4 regions of the Photobacterium sp. NCIMB 13483 genome follow, and region 1 is predicted to be linked to each of the others. Evidence: predicted binding sites of a transcription regulator. Region 1 holds the regulator's gene; each other region holds the start of a gene.
The links. Region 1 encodes PurR, which represses purine synthesis genes. Its sites were predicted from a motif close to TNANGNAAACGTTTNCNTNA; they were not measured.
Positions count from the first base shown of each region.

Region 2: the regulator PurR is predicted to act here: its motif matches at 2,070-2,089, upstream of C9I86_RS15630 (formate--tetrahydrofolate ligase).
Region 3: the regulator PurR is predicted to act here: its motif matches at 1,821-1,840, upstream of guaB (IMP dehydrogenase).
Region 4: the regulator PurR is predicted to act here: its motif matches at 2,145-2,164, upstream of C9I86_RS03960 (NupC/NupG family nucleoside CNT transporter).

Region 1 is NZ_PYLV01000011.1:9,276-13,497, reverse strand. It holds gene C9I86_RS10440 (iron ABC transporter permease) at 1-343, shown strand, start outside; gene C9I86_RS10435 (heme ABC transporter ATP-binding protein) at 340-1,131, shown strand; gene purR (HTH-type transcriptional repressor PurR) at 1,511-2,515, shown strand; gene C9I86_RS10425 (TfoX/Sxy family DNA transformation protein) at 2,882-3,469, shown strand; gene C9I86_RS10420 (carboxymuconolactone decarboxylase family protein) at 3,950-4,222, shown strand, end outside.
Region 2 is NZ_PYLV01000022.1:53,925-58,146, reverse strand. It holds gene C9I86_RS15640 (EAL domain-containing protein) at 1-770, shown strand, start outside; gene pflA (pyruvate formate lyase 1-activating protein) at 891-1,631, shown strand; gene C9I86_RS15630 (formate--tetrahydrofolate ligase) at 2,175-3,929, shown strand.
Region 3 is NZ_PYLV01000009.1:82,637-86,858, forward strand. It holds gene guaA (glutamine-hydrolyzing GMP synthase) at 1-177, opposite strand, end outside; gene guaB (IMP dehydrogenase) at 291-1,754, opposite strand; gene xseA (exodeoxyribonuclease VII large subunit) at 2,027-3,379, shown strand; gene C9I86_RS09435 (zinc ribbon domain-containing protein) at 3,448-3,678, opposite strand; gene C9I86_RS09440 (alanyl-tRNA editing protein) at 4,211-4,222, opposite strand, start outside.
Region 4 is NZ_PYLV01000003.1:61,395-65,616, forward strand. It holds partial or broken gene C9I86_RS03950 (DUF805 domain-containing protein) at 1-309, opposite strand, end outside; gene C9I86_RS03955 (hypothetical protein) at 328-603, opposite strand; gene C9I86_RS03960 (NupC/NupG family nucleoside CNT transporter) at 698-1,927, opposite strand; gene C9I86_RS03965 (LysR family transcriptional regulator) at 2,185-3,099, opposite strand; gene C9I86_RS03970 (phosphate ABC transporter substrate-binding protein) at 3,406-4,222, shown strand, end outside.

The sequences.
Region 1 (4,222 bases):
AGGAGAAGCTGAAGCTCGTCATATGGGTGTTAATGTTCAACATCTAAAGCGCAGTTTAATTATTGTATGTGCTGCTGGTGTGGGGATTACCGTTGCTATTACAGGTCCTATTGGCTTTATTGGTCTGGTGATCCCCCATTTAGGGCGCATGATTTCAGGCCCTAATCATAAAACATTATTGCCAATCTCAGCTATTCTAGGTGCTTTAATTTTACTTGTCGCAGATATGATCGCGCGTAGTGCTTTTGCACCACAAGAACTCCCCGTTGGTATTATTACCGCTATTTTAGGCGCTCCATTCTTCATTTATCTATTGAATAAACAAAAAGGCAGAATCGCATGACGGTAACCTCTGCACGCCCAACTGTCATTTCGGCACGTGATTTGCAATTAACATTGGCAGGAAAAGTATTATTAGATGACTTTAATATTGATATAAAAGCGGGTGAAATAACGGCGCTACTTGGGCCTAATGGCGCAGGAAAAAGCACGTTACTTAAAATACTCTGCGGTGAAATAACACCTGAAAGTGGGCAGGTTACATTTTTTAATCGCGATATTGAAGATTGGCAACGATCTGAACTGGCGTGTCATTTAGGTATTTTACCGCAACACAGTTCGCTGTCTTTCGCCTTTACCTGTAAAGAAGTGGTTGAACTTGGCACTATGCCGCTATGTTTGTCACGCCAAGAAATTGACGATATCACCCTCACAACCATGCGTAATACTGATGTTCTTCATCTTGCACCACGCTTATATCCCACGTTATCAGGGGGTGAAAAACAACGAATCCATTTCGCACGCGTGCTAACACAACTCAGTCAAGCTGATGATAAATGTATTCTAATGTTAGATGAGCCAACATCTGCCTTAGATCTCGCCCACCAGCATAAAACGCTACAAATGGCACAAACCATGGCAGCAAAAGGTGCCGCGGTTATCATCGTATTACATGACCTCAACTTAGCTGCGCAATATGCTCAACGTATGGTCATTATTCAACACGGTAAGATTCAAGCCGATGGATCACCATGGCAAGCATTACAGCCTGAAATAATTAACAATGTCTACGGTTGGAACATTTCCGTACATCCCCACCCTGTTCATGGTTATCCTTATCTACTATCCTAGTATTAAAGTTCATCGTCTTTTTGATTATCTCTTGTAAATTTCAGTAAAATTACTGAAATTTACGATTTTTTGTTGATAGTTATCAAATAATTTACTCCCAGACAATTGAAACGTTGCACTACGCGTAACACTCAGTAAAATGTGAACGCAAGCGATTACACTTGAAAAATATGCAATAATTATAAAGCCGCGAATAAATGCGGCTTTTAGTGTTAATACTATTTAAGTATGCAGTAGACACATTATTGGTGCCAAATTGAATAATTAACGAGAGACTTTACCGAAAAACATTGAATTATATTCATCTCAGTAATTACTCAATTTGGTACCTCACGATTAGCTAGAAACATCTCTAGCACCCATTATTAGAAGAATAAATATGGCAACCATTAAAGATGTTGCACGTATGGCTGGCGTTTCAACTACAACAGTTTCACACGTGATCAATAAAACGCGCTTTGTCGCAGAAGCAACACAGAAAAAAGTACTTGCTGCTGTTGAAGAGCTTAACTACGCACCAAGTGCTGTTGCGCGTAGCCTAAAATGTAATACAACCCGTACAATTGGCATGCTAGTCACTAAGTCAACCAACCCTTTTTTTGCTGAGGTTGTACATGGTGTTGAAGAGTATTGCTACCGTGAAGGTTACACGCTCATTTTATGTAACACTGAAGGTAACCTTTCTAAGCAATATGATTACTTGCGCATGCTTGCAGAAAAGCGTGTCGATGGCTTATTGGTAATGTGTTCTGATCTTGATCAGAAATTACTGGATCTACTTGAGCGTCAAAAAGACCTACCAATGGTAGTGATGGATTGGGGTCCAGAAAGCCCACATACTGATAAAATTCAGGATAATGCTGAGCAAGGTGGCTACATTGCGACTAAGTATTTTATCGATCATGGTCATAGCCGTATCGGTTGTTTATCAGGCCACAACGATAAATCAACGTGTCGTGAACGCCTAAAAGGCTTTAATAAAGCAATGGCAGAAGCAAACTTAGCGGTTAACGAAAACTGGATTCTTGAAGGTGACTTTGAGTGTGATTCAGCCGTTGAAGCTGCTGAGAAGTATATTGCAATGACAGATCGCCCAACCGCCATTTTCTGTTTCAATGATATTATGGCAATGGCACTGATCAGTACTTTTGAACAAGCAGGGTTACGCGTTCCTGGTGATATTTCAATTATTGGCTACGACAATATTGATCTTGCGCCTTACTTCGCGCCACCATTAACAACTATCCATCAGCCAAAGCGTCGTTTAGGTAAAACCGCCATTAAGATTTTAATGGAACGCATGAAGAACAAAGATCATGAACCTCAAATCTTTGAAATGACGCCAGCCATCGTTGAGCGCAAGTCAGTAAAGGATTTACGCTAACACGCCCCCTTTTGATTGAGCCAATATTTTTATTGGCTTTTTTATAGCTAATGAATTTCGCTCGATGATCCTACAAAAAATATCTTATTCTCAAAAACATGAACAAACTCACAGATTCATCAGCTTTAATTAATATTAAAACTTACCTTTTTAAAAGATCGAATATAATAGGTCTTGTAAATACATATAATAGTAAGCAAAAGACTTACAAATTATAAATAATACTTCTATATTGATAATATTATTTATAAAGTGATACATGGATGATTTAGAGTAGGAAAATTCTCTCGTAAATAACTTTAATAATAAGTCAATTTACGACTACTTTAATGTTAGGTGACACTCATTTATTCACCGAGTAGAAGTATGGATAAACCAATATTAAAAAACTCATTAAAATTATTAGACCATTTAGGTAATGTTAAATCGCGTTCTATGTTTGGTGGCTTTGGTATTTTCGCAGGCGAAGCAATGTTCGCACTTGTGGTTAATAATAAACTTCACCTAAGAGCAAACGCTAAAACTGAAGAGGAGTTTCAACAAGCGGGATTAGAACCGTACATCTATAAGAAACGTGGGTTTCCTGTAATAACTAAACATTACGCAATTCTTGATGAATGGTGGGAAGAACCTGAAAAAATAATAGAGCAAGCTAAATATTCTCTTGAAGCAGCACTTGCTGATAAAAAAGCAAAAGAATGTTGCGCGCCAGCTAGGATAAAAGATTTACCTAACTTACGCCTATCAAATGAAAGAATGCTCAAAAAAGCAGGTATTCAAACTATTGATCAACTATACGATCTTGGTGCACTCAACGCCTATAAGGCATTACAAAAAACACAAGAGGCATCATTAAGTTTAGAATTATTATGGGCTCTAGAAGGTGCTATACATGGCCAACATTGGTCTGTAATACCAGAAAGTAGACGTAACGAACTGCTCGCAAAACTATAATAAATATATTCGTCAACTGGCTAAGTGACGCTTAAGAATAAAGAGGCTCAGTGCCTCTTTAATTTATTTTATTCGATATCTGCATATAATCTTTCCAAACTATCCTTACTTGAACCTGCACTTCCTCTGAACACATCTTACTGTGTACATTAATTATACAGCACAATTAAAAATACACATTCCATGAAAAAATAGTTATCCAAGATCCTGTTTATTCTTTATATCGAAAATCATAGATACATCCTTCATAAAAACGTATTTTTAACGTTCTTGAACGAATATTTATCCAATACCACACTAAAGCATCATTCACCACATAAAATGTAACAATTCATACATTCATTATTGTTATTTGTTCTTTGTTATATCTAATAATTTTTTGAATAATAAAAATTTTTGTCATTAAATGAAATACAATATCACTTCCCTCGGTCTTGCTACTTAAGAGTCGATGTGATTCTCATTTAATAAGGACATACCTTGCGTATATTAACCAAAAAAACATTCTCATTATGGGTCAAACCTTTGCTATGGCTTCAAAAACGCCATTTTGGCAATATTCTCAATCCCGCGAAACTATGGGGACAAAAACCAGTGCTTTTCTGGTTAGTGGCTTTGTTCTTTGGTTACCTTGATCGTAAAAAATCACCGATTGATGCAGTGATACGTTCATTAGTCTGTGTACGAGTATCACAACTAAATGATTGTGCTTTCTGTGTTGACGCTAACGGCATGAAATTAGCAGAGCGCTGC
Region 2 (4,222 bases), on a different contig from region 1:
TAACCCCTTATTATCAGCCCATTGTTAATTTAAAAACTGGCGAATGGGTAGCTAGCGAAGCATTAATTCGATTTATTCATCCAGATTATGGCATTGTGCCTGCAAGTAATTTCATTCAACACTTAACCCAAATAGGTAAAGACAGCCATCTCGCCTTACTCATTATCAATCATATAATCAGTCATCACGCTACATTTGAAGGCCGAAGAGTTGCAGTCAATATCTCGGCCAAAACCTTGGTTGAACGTAGTTTTATTAATCATGTGCTGGCGTTGCATAATCAATATCCACAATTACACCATTGGCTTTATTTTGAATTAACTGAATCAGATTTATTTGAGTCGACAGGCAAAGCTCTAGAAGCTGCAGCTCGATTAGGCATGCATGAATTTAATCTTTCGATTGATGATTTTGGTACAGGTTATTCATCACTAAAACAACTCGATATCTTGCCGTTTAAGTCGCTAAAGTTAGACATTAGCTTTGTGCAAGCGATGCCAACAAATTACACCGCTAAAGTGATTATTGAGACTTGTTTATTATTAGCACATCGGCTTAATTTAACAGTGATAGCCGAAGGTGTTGAAGATATTACATTGTGGTTAAAGCTACAAAAAATGGATTGTGAACTCGCGCAAGGTTATTTTATTTCACCACCGTTACCTTTTAGCCAAATTCCAATTTGGCATGATCAATGGCAACAACGAAGCCAACAATTACTCAATAATTCAGCCTCCAAAGAGATACTAACTAAAACACAAGAGAGATGAATATCACCCACTCTTATCTGATCCATGCTAATGAGGGATCCTGAGTTTTTGCTATATTCACACCTCGTTTTGTAATAAAATAACATATAAATAAAACGCAGTATGCGGAGAAATAGAACAATGTCAGTAACAGGTCGTATTCACTCTTTCGAATCTTGCGGAACCGTCGATGGCCCAGGAATTCGGTTTATTGTATTTCTGCAAGGTTGCTTAATGCGTTGCCAATATTGCCACAATCGTGATACATGGGATACCCATGACGGTCGTGAAGCGACTATTGAAGAATTAATGCATGAAGCAAGATCATACCGTCACTTCATGAATGCTTCTGGTGGTGGTGTTACCGCCTCTGGTGGTGAAGCAATGCTACAACCAGAATTTGTCCGCGATTTCTTCCGTGCTGCACAAGCAGATGGAATTCATACTTGTCTTGATACCAATGGCTACATTCGTAAACATACCGATGTGGTTGATGAAGTATTAGATGCGACTGATCTTGTGATGCTTGATCTTAAACAGATGAATGATAGCGTTCACCAGAATTTGGTTGGTGTTTCCAATAAACGTGTGCTTGATTTTGCACGTTACCTACACCAGCGCGGTCAAAAGACATGGATCCGTTACGTAATTGTACCGGGCTACACTGATGATGAACAATCTGCACACCAATTAGGTGAGTTCATTAAAGACATGGATAATATCGAAAAAATTGAGCTGCTGCCCTACCACCAGCTTGGTGAGCACAAATGGGAAGCTCTTGGCTTTGAATACCCATTAACTGGGGTTAAGCCACCGAAAAAAGAGACAATGGAAAATATTAAAAACATTCTTGCAAGCTATGGTAAGAAAGTTATGTATTAAACAACTGTGTCATAGTTGTTAATACAAAAAAGAGCGGCTTATCTTTATCTCTAAGGAGTTAGATAAGTCGCTCTTTTCTATTTAAACTGAAAAGATAAAATAGTATTTATCGTGACAACGGTAAAATTGTGACAAGAAAAGAGATTAACAACACCATAATTAACAATGAGATTGGTACTGTATACTTCCACTTAGTTACAGGTTCTTGCATCATAACTTCCTTTGCTAAATTTACACCCTATTTGATCAGGGTCATTTTTATATGGCACATACTTTAAATGCAGAGCAAAAAACAACCAATAACTAATAATGAAATAATACATTCCATTATCAATGAAAACTAAAAACATCACCTCTTTATCTTCCACTAAATAGCAATAGCCCCTATAAAAAAACCATAAAAGGATATTTATCCATGATAAAATTATGGTATAAACCAAAAGCAAACGTTTGCGTTAATGCAAAAAGACAGATTTGCAGTTAAAAAAGCGTTCAATATCAGCATTAATATTACTCTATCTGCCTATGAGGAAATAAGCTCTCATGAAAAGTGACATCGAAATTTGCCGAGAAACGCGACTCACTCCCATTGATCGCATCGCCTTCAATGCCGGCATTGAAGCACAAGATCTTACGCCTCAAGGCAGCTTAAAAGCGAAAGTAAAACCCGCTATTTTAAAACGGTTAAGCAACAAACCTGAAGGTAAGCTCATTTTAGTAACGGCTATTACTCCAACCCCACTCGGTGAGGGTAAAACAGTAACAACCATTGGTTTAGCACAAGGGTTAGCTAAAATTAAGCGCTCAGTATTTGCCTGTATTCGCCAACCATCAATGGGGCCAGTATTTGGTATTAAAGGCGGAGCGGCAGGAGGCGGTTATAGCCAAGTAGCACCAATGGAAAAGCTCAACCTACACTTAACGGGGGATATTCATGCCGTAACCGCAGCGCATAATCTTGCAGCAGCAGCATTAGATGCTCGTCTATACCATGAATCACGCTTAGGCTACGACGGTTTTACTGCACATACGGATTTACCCGCCCTACGGATTGATATTAATAATATTAGCTGGAAGCGAGTAATGGATCATAATGATCGTGCGCTACGTATGATTACAGTTGGTCAAAATGAGCCAGGAAAAACCATTAATGGCCTTGAACGCCACGATGGATTTGATATATCTGCCGCTTCTGAATTAATGGCAATTTTAGCCCTTGCCACAGATTTAGCCGATATGCGTCAACGTATCGGAAAAATCGTGGTTGCTTATAACCTTGACGGTGAGCCTGTTACAACAGAAGATCTACACGTTGCAGGCGCAATGGCTGTCACTATGTGTGAAGCGATTGAACCGACGTTAATGCAAACCTTAGAAGGGGTGCCAACACTTATTCATGCCGGACCTTTTGCGAATATTGCTCACGGTAATTCTTCGATTATTGCCGATAAAATCGCATTAAAATTAAGTGAATTTACGGTGACTGAAGGCGGTTTTGGCTCTGATATGGGATTTGAAAAAGCCTGTAATATTAAAGCACAACAAGCACAGCGTGGTCCTGATTGCGCAGTCGTCGTTGCAACTTTGCGTGGCCTAAAAGCAAACTCAGGACTCTATGATTTACAGCCAGGGCAATCATTACCTGATAGTATTTTTGAACCGGATAGTACAGCTTTATTAGCTGGTTTTGAAAATTTACGTTGGCATATTAATAATGCCGCCAAATACGGTGTACCCGTTGTAGTGGCGATTAATCGTTTTCCACAAGATACTGATCAAGAACTTGAACAATTAAAACAACTGATTTTAACCACAACCTTTAATGTACATGTTGATGTTGCACTCAGTGAAGCTTTTGCCAAAGGTGGAAACGGTGCAGTTGAACTCGCCCATGCGGTGGTTAACGCTTGTAAAACACCAGCAAACTTCACACCACTGTATCGCTTGAATCAAACCATTGAAGAGAAATTAATGGCAGTGGCTGAAATTGGGTATGGCGCGAAAAATCTTGAGCTATCACCTTTAGCCACACAACAGTTAGCTAAGTTAAAAGCGCAAGGGTTTAATGATTTAGCGATCTGTATGGCAAAAACACCTTTATCTATTACTACAGATCCTCATATTAAAGGTGCACCAACAGATTTTACGGTTCCAGTAAGAGAGCTAAAATTATGTGCAGGAGCTGGGTTTATCTATGCTTTATGCGGTAATGTCATGACCATGCCTGGTTTACCTGAAAAACCTGCATTTATGAATCTTGATCTTGATGCTGATGGCAATATTATTGGCCTAAGCTAAAGTCATACCATTAAATACTCAGGTATCGGTGATCATCATGGTTACCGATACCCTGCCCCACATTGGCCACCAATTCAATTGCAATCCTATTTAACGATTAAGTAAACCTACAAAAATAGTGGTTTTTAATTAAAATCAATTAGATATGTTTTTTATCAACATATCAATTGGATAACATTCGTTAACAAAAAATAATCCTATTCGTGGTGTCAGATCATTTTATTTTACACTCAACCTGCTAATCTCACGCTCATAACAAATATTCCTTGTGCTCACTATCGCGATAAAATCAC
Region 3 (4,222 bases), on a different contig from region 1:
AGAAAGAATAATACCGTTTGGATTGAAATCACGGATATCAGCTTCATCAACATCCCAGCTCCAAAGTTCACAGTAAACGCCGATTTCACGGATACGACGGGCAATTAACTGAGTGTATTGCGAACCAAAATCCAAAATAAGAATACGTTGGTCATGAATATTTGCGGTAGTGGTCATTATAGAGCTATCTCAAAAATTGAATGTATTGGGGGCTATATTTAGCCCCGATTTTATCTAACTTCACAACTTAGGCAATCGTTTTCGTTCAATGAAGACTGACTGCTTAATAATTAAGCCATACGGTAGTTAGGAGCTTCTTTTGTAATCGTCACATCATGTACGTGTGACTCTTTCATGCCGGCACCTGAAATACGTACAAATTCAGCTTTAGTGCGTAAATCTTCAATTGTTGCAGAGCCAGTTAAGCCCATGCTTGAACGTAAACCACCCATTTGTTGATGCACAATTTCCTTCATCAAACCTTTGTAAGCCACACGACCTTCAATACCTTCTGGTACAAGTTTGTCAGCTGCGTTATCTGATTGGAAGTAACGGTCAGAAGAGCCCTTTGACATTGCGCCTAGTGAACCCATACCACGGTATGATTTGTATGAACGGCCTTGGTACAGTTCAACTTCACCTGGTGCTTCTTCAGTACCCGCGAACATTGAGCCAACCATTACACATGACGCACCCGCAGCGATGGCTTTACATAAATCACCAGAGTAACGAATACCGCCATCCGCAATAACTGGAATACCGTATTGATCAGCCACTGATGCAGCTTCTGAAATCGCAGTAATTTGTGGAACACCCACACCAGTCACGATACGAGTAGTACAGATTGAACCAGGGCCGATGCCCACTTTAACCGCACTTACACCTGCATCAATCAGTGCGCGAGCACCTTCAGCAGTTGCAACGTTACCACCCACAATAGGCAAGTTCGGGAAAGCTGCACGTGTTTCACGAATACGTTGTAAAACGCCTTCTGAGTGACCGTGAGATGAATCGATAAGTAATACGTCAACGCCAGCTTCAACTAATGCAGCAACACGTTCTTCATTACCCGCACCAGCACCAACAGCAGCACCAACACGTAAACTACCGCGCGCATCTTTACATGCATTAGGTTTACGTTCTGCTTTTTGGAAGTCTTTCGCTGTAATCATGCCTTTTAGGCGGAAGTTATCATCAACAAGCAGTACTTTTTCAACACGGTACTTTTGCATGATAGCTTCAACTTCTTCACGAGATGCACCTTCTTTAGCAGAGGCTAGCTTCTCTTTTGAAGTCATTACTTCTTCAACTTTAATTGAAAGGTCGGTAACAAAACGAACGTCACGACCAGTAATAATACCGATCAATTCGTTGTTATCTGTAACCACAGGGTAACCTGCGAAACCATTTTCTTCCGTTAAACGCTTAACATCTGCAATAGTGTTATTTGGTTTAACGGTAACAGGCTCTGCAACAACGCCAGCTTCGAACTTTTTTACCATGCGAACTTCAGCCGCTTGTTGTTCGATTGACATATTCTTGTGGATAAAACCAATACCACCCTCTTGAGCGAGAGCAATAGCTAGGCGACCTTCAGTCACTGTGTCCATAGATGCTGATAGCATAGGAATGTTAAGAGCAATCTCTTTCGTGAGACGGGTGCGCAGATCGGCAGTGTTAGGTAGGACTGTAGAATGAGCAGGAACTAATAATACATCATCAAACGTCAACGCTTCTTTTTTAATTCGTAACATGCAATATCTCACACCAATTTAAAGGTTTACAAAGAAGATTAAAATATTGCGAACGGATTATACGTATGAAGCAATCGTTTGGCTAGTTTTATTTTTTATTTTTTAATTGACAAAAAACATTTGCTGTGTAGTATATTTCGGTTAACTATCCGGTGATGCGGTCGACGAAATACGGCCAAGATCTGTCCATTGATCTGCCTAGGCGTTTTTCGTTCTATTTGATAGTTTTCTGACCGCCTGCCGCCATTCATTCGTTAGCAGGTGCTTCCTTCGTGACTCTATTCGCTTCTCAAAGCCAATCCAACGATCGTATCTACACCGTTTCTAGTCTCAATGCGCAAGTCCGTCTAATCCTTGAAAATGAAATGGGGATAGTATGGCTCGTCGGTGAATTGTCGAATTTTTCAATGCCGGTTTCTGGCCATTGGTATTTCACCCTTAAAGATTCTCGTGCCCAAGTTAAATGTGCGATGTTCAAAGGTAATAATCGCCATGTCACCTTTAAGCCTGGCAATGGTAATCAAGTATTAGTTAAAGCGCGCCTATCCATTTATGAGCCTCGTGGTGACTATCAGTTGATTATTGAAAGTATGCAGCCTGAAGGTGATGGCCGTTTACAACAGCAATTTGAACAACTCAAAATGAGCCTTGCTGCTGAAGGTTTATTTGCTCAATCATTAAAAAAACCATTGCCACAACAACCACAACGTGTCGGTGTTATTACCTCTAAAACAGGTGCGGCTCTTCACGATATTCTGCACGTATTAAAACGTCGAGATCCAAGCTTAGCTGTGGTTATTTATCCAACTATGGTGCAAGGTGATAGCGCAGCCATATCAATAGCTCAAGCGATTGGGCGAGCAAATTCACGCCAAGAATGTGATATTTTAATTGTTGGCCGTGGGGGTGGTTCATTAGAAGATTTATGGGCATTTAATGAAGAAATTGTTGCACGAACAATTGCAGCAAGTCAGATTCCGATCGTCAGTGCCGTTGGTCATGAAGTCGATGTCACTATTGCTGATTTTGTCGCAGATATGCGTGCACCTACCCCCTCAGCTGCGGCAGAATTAATCAGTCGTGATAGCTCTGCACAAACCGATAAAATTGCTCAGAAACAACAACAACTACGCCATGCGATTCAGTTTTATGTTGCAGATAAAAAGCAGCATGTAAATCAATTAAAACATCGTTTAGATCGCCAACATCCACAACTACGTTTAAACCAACAACAACAGCATTTGGATGAGATCAGTCGTAGACTTCAGCAGATAATGCTGAAAAAAATACAAATACAGCAACAACGTATTACTCAGAACCAATATAAATTATCACTTTATTCACCGCAGCAACAACTGCAGCATCACACCACAACACTCGTTAACACTAAGCGACGTTTACTGGATGCGATGGATAGACAATTATTAAATGCTAATCATAAATTAGTCTTAGCAGCAGAAAAATTAGATACGGTCAGTCCACTGGCAACGCTTAGTCGTGGTTATTCAATTACACGTGATGATAAAGGGGAGCTTATTCGTCGCTGTGATCAGGTTAAAGCAGGGGATCAACTGATTACGACGGTTACAGACGGTAAAATCCATACCACCGTTAATAGTCATTAATTCTCGCCCCCATCACTCTTCAATGCCGCAATAGCACTCTTTTATTGCGGCATGATAGCGTTAAAAGATTAATCTTCCGCTTTATTAAATACGACCTTTACTCGTGATTTTGATTTTAACTCATTACAATAATTACAAAAATAACTCGCAGAGCCACACGCTTGTAATTTTTCTAATTGTTCAGAACAATCAGGACAAAATGCAGTTTTAGTCACTTTTTGTTGGCAATAATCACAAAAATATCCCTGATCTTTCCAACTTAATTCACTCTCACATTGTGGACAAGTATTTTTAATCACTCTCTTTTACTCCTAAATGAATTTATTCTAGCATGCAAAATTATTGACTAAGATGCTACTAAATTTAAACACCATTCTTTAAATCTTAGGCACACCCCTAACTATATTTCATCCTTTGATTCGATTTATCAATGGTGAATATACCGTCATGATCCCCGAGATGATCATCACCCTTATGGGTGATCATTGTGTTTATTAAATCTGATCAGCGATCAGCTACTAAAAGAATATTTATCAATACACATCCCGAAAGCATAAGTTACATATTCTGCATATGGATTTCAAACAGAATAAAACTCTAAGGCTTCTGCTTTAAACCCCATAGATCTAATATTTAATAAATTAAGATCATACTTAAAAAAGAATAAATATTGACCATATTTGCCATGCTATACATTTCGATAATGCCGATTTATTCTTATTCAATAATAGTCACCAGTATAAAAAATCCCACTAACATTATAAAAAATAGACAATTACAGATATAAAAAAATCGTCCGCAGACGATTTATAAATAATAATGCCATCTTATTTACGCGACGGT
Region 4 (4,222 bases), on a different contig from region 1:
CCATAAAATAAAGCAGAACCAAAATACCAACAATTGGGATTAACATAATTAACGCCCACCAGCGGTACGATCTTGATCATGCAAACGACGAACAGTAACAGCTACTGTCGGAATAAAGGCAAAAACTGCATATAACGCGGCTAACACCCCATAGCCTTCCATCAAGGTTGGTAGCTGTAATGTTGTATCAACGAGACTGCATGCCATACTTATCAATGCGTTAATTAAGGTAAAAAACCAAAATTCTTTTCTGCGGGAACGCCCTTGAAATTGAGCATATTTACTAAGAACTAAAAAATACCAATTCATTCTTTTTCCTTGTTAATATTAATAACGCTTAATGCGAACAACTTTCATTATTTCAAATTCTAAGCCAGCAACAACAATGATGTCAGCGTAATAAGTCATATTGACTTTTGCACCAGTCAGCGTTTTATATTTTGACTTACGCTTAAATTTAAAAGGCACATTATAACCGTCTATCATCAACGAATGCTGTATCCATTCACCATCATCCCGTTGAGTATGAGAAGACACGGTTAAACCATCACTATGAATTAATTGTTCATGCTTAGCAATGAGCTTATCGCTTTCCGATTTCATTGATCTTCTCCCATTATTGGTGCTTTTATTAGATGCAAAAACAGAGAGCTAGGCTCTCTGTTTATTTTAATTGCTTAGCGTGAATATATTACTCTTAAAGAGGAAGAAATAAACCTGCTAACGTTGCACTCATTAAATTTGCTAAGGTTGCGGCAAAAATAGCCTTCATACCTAAACGAGCGATTTCAGGGCGACGTTTCGGTACGATGCCGCCTAACCCACCCATTAACATCGCAATAGAGGTTAAGTTAGCAAACCCACATAATGCAAAAGTAACTATCGCTTGAGAATGCTCACTCAGTTTAGCAATCGTTTCCGGTTTCATTAGCTCAGCAAAGGCAATAAACTCATTAACAGCAATTTTAGTACCAATAAGGCTAGCTGCCGTTGTCGCTTCTGACCAAGGTACCCCAATTAACCAAGCAACAGGTGCAAACAGGTAACCAAAAATCAGATTTAAACTTAGATCATCAATACCAACCCAATGACCAATATGACCAAGACCACCATTCACCATGGCAATTAAGCTGATAACAGCCAATAAACTTGCACCCACAGCCATTGCAATCTGTAAACCACTCAAAGCACCACGAGAAGCTGCATCGACTAAGTTAACGGGTTCATCTTCTTCACCGTCATCTTCTTCTTCCATGCTGTGTACACCTTCAGTTTGTGGCACGATCAGTTTTGCCATCATCAATCCTGCGGGAGCTGACATGAAGCTTGCTGCAATAAGATACTTTAATTGCACCCCTAACCCAGCGTAACCGACCATGGTGCCACCAGCAACAGAGGCTAATCCACCTACCATTACTGCAAATAATTCAGAACGTGTCATTCGCGCAAGGAATGGACGTACAACCAATGGAGCCTCTACAGAACCGACAAAAATATTCGCCGTCGCAGACATTGACTCAGTACGAGTAGTACCTAGTAAGCGTTGTAACAAACCACCAATACCACGAATCACCCATTTCATGATGCCAACGTAATATAATACGGAAATTAATGCCGAAAAGAAGACAATAGAAGGTAAGACATTAACCGCAAAAATAAAGCCCAGTTTAAATTGAGCCAACTGACCAAATAAGAATGATGTACCTTCATGACCGTAATCAATCACACCAGATACTGCGCCAGAAACACTATTTAACACCACACGGCCGACAGGCACATACAAAATAAAGGCAGCAAAAACGACTTGGATACAAAAAGCCCCTAAGACACTGCGCCAATTAACTGCTGAACGATTTTCTGAAAACAAAAAACCAACGATAAAAATAGTAATAATACCGAGCATGCCAATAAGATAATGCAAAGTCATTCCCCAATGTTTGGTGTAGTAAACGATTGCGGAGAGAGTGTATTCATAAAAAAAACTGTGACAAGGATCAAATTGTTATAACAAACAACAGTAATTTAACAAAATTCCATTAATTTGCCTTTTTTTTAAGCTAAGCAAACGAAAATCATTAGATTAGTTCCTGTGAGGGATACTATTACCCCTAATGGTGACAATTTCAAACCTCATCATCTTACTTTTAGCCAACCGTTTGCGTTTGATCGCTGTTTTTTACATCATTACCATTTACACAAAATATTACCCACATCGATATGGCGTCGAATAAATTCAATGAAAAGATTTACCTTGTTAGGTAAAAATTTATGTCTTGGATAAACTGCATACAACGGCATATGTTGTGTAAGTTGCCAATCAGGCATTAATCGAATTAACTTACCTGTTCGAATCTCATCCGTTAATAGATAGGTGGCTAAATAACCAATACCATTACCGGCAATCGTTGCATCACGAATCGCATCAGCAGAGTCAACACGGTAATTCCCCGTCACTTTAATATCCTGATTATCATTTTGTTGACTAAAGCTCCAGACATTATCTTTACGCTCACGACTAAAATAAATAATGCAATTATGCTCAATTAAGTCACTAGGGTGATAAGGCACACCGTGAGTCGCTAAATATTCAGGACTTGCCACCAATACAAAGTCACAATTACTCAAATGCCGCGCCACAAACCCTTCTGGTGGAGAATCCATAAACCCAATCCAAAGATCGAGCTGCTCTGCAATTAAATCAACACGATGATCAAATAAACTCAACTCTAAGTTTAATAATGGATGTTGTTCATGGAACTCATTAATATAGGGTGCTACGTGGTTAGATGCGAAAGACTGCGCAATACCTACGCGTAATAAACCTTGGGAATTGTCTTCATTTCCTAATAATTCACTTTCAGCTTCATTTATTTCTTCTACTACTTTTTCACAATGCTTAGCAAACAAACGTCCCGCCTCTGTTAATGCAAAAGAGCGCGTTGTTCGTTGTACTAATTGTACTCCAAGTCGTTGTTCTAGTTGCTGGATAAGTTTACTCACTTGAGTGCGAGATATATCAAGTAACTGTGCTGCTTTAGTAAAGCTTTGTTGTTTAGTAAGTGCATTAAAAACAATCATTTGCTGTGCTTTTTTTAACATCTACAACCTTTATCTTTAAATAAAAAATCTAATAACACCTATACGGGAAGATTCATTTAATCCGTAATTCTGTTGTCATTGATAGTATATGTCAGCCCTTTATTAACTGAATATTAATTCCTACTTGTTATACATAGAAAATAACACGTAATAACAGCGAACATCGCTACATACCTCATCGTATTTTATTACAACATTCATCGAGTGTTCAAACTTCTGAAACATTACTGTCACATAACTTTCCTACTCTTTGTCATGTTCATTCAAACCTATTGGCATTTTGCCCAACAAGAAAGGATTAGGAAAATGAAAACAAAGATTATCGGCGCAGTTGTTGTTGCAAGTTCACTTATAACGAGTTCTGCAGTGTTTGCTGGCGAGACTATCTCTGTTGTAGGTTCTAGCTCTGTTTCTCCCCTCATGGAAGTTTTGGGTGAGACTTATGCAAAATCTAACGATGTTACGGTAGAAGTTCAAGGACCAGGATCATCAGCGGGTATTCGTGTTGCTCACGATGGCTCGGCAGATCTTGGCATGTCATCACGTAGCTTGAAAAAATCAGAAGAATCACCACAACTTAAAGAAGTTGTTATTGCACGAGACGGTATTGCCGTGGTGGTGAATAACAGTAACTCGGTCACCGATCTAACCAAAGAACAAATCACTGAGATCTACAAAGGCAATGTCACTAACTGGAAACAAGTGGGTGGTGAAGATAAACCTATCGTTGTCGCAACTCGCGATACAGCATCAGGTACCCGTGGTGCATTTGAAGACATTATGTCACTAAAGAAAAAAATTAACGGAATCAAAGTCTCTGCCATTTCACAAAAAGCACAAGTGGCAAGTGGCAATGGTCAGCTAAAAACAACGGTTGCGAATAATCCTTTTGCTATCGGTTACATTTCACTAGGTTCAGTTGATAACACAGTCAAAGCACTCACTATTGATGGCCATAAACCCTCTGTAGCTTCAATTAAAGCCGGTGATTATAGCGTTCAACGCCCATTCATTGTGGTTTATAAAGAAGGTCGTCCATCAGCTGAAGCATTACAATTCCTTACATGGACACAATCGCCAGCAGCACAAAAGATTGTTGCAGATAAAGGCTTTATCTCAGTTA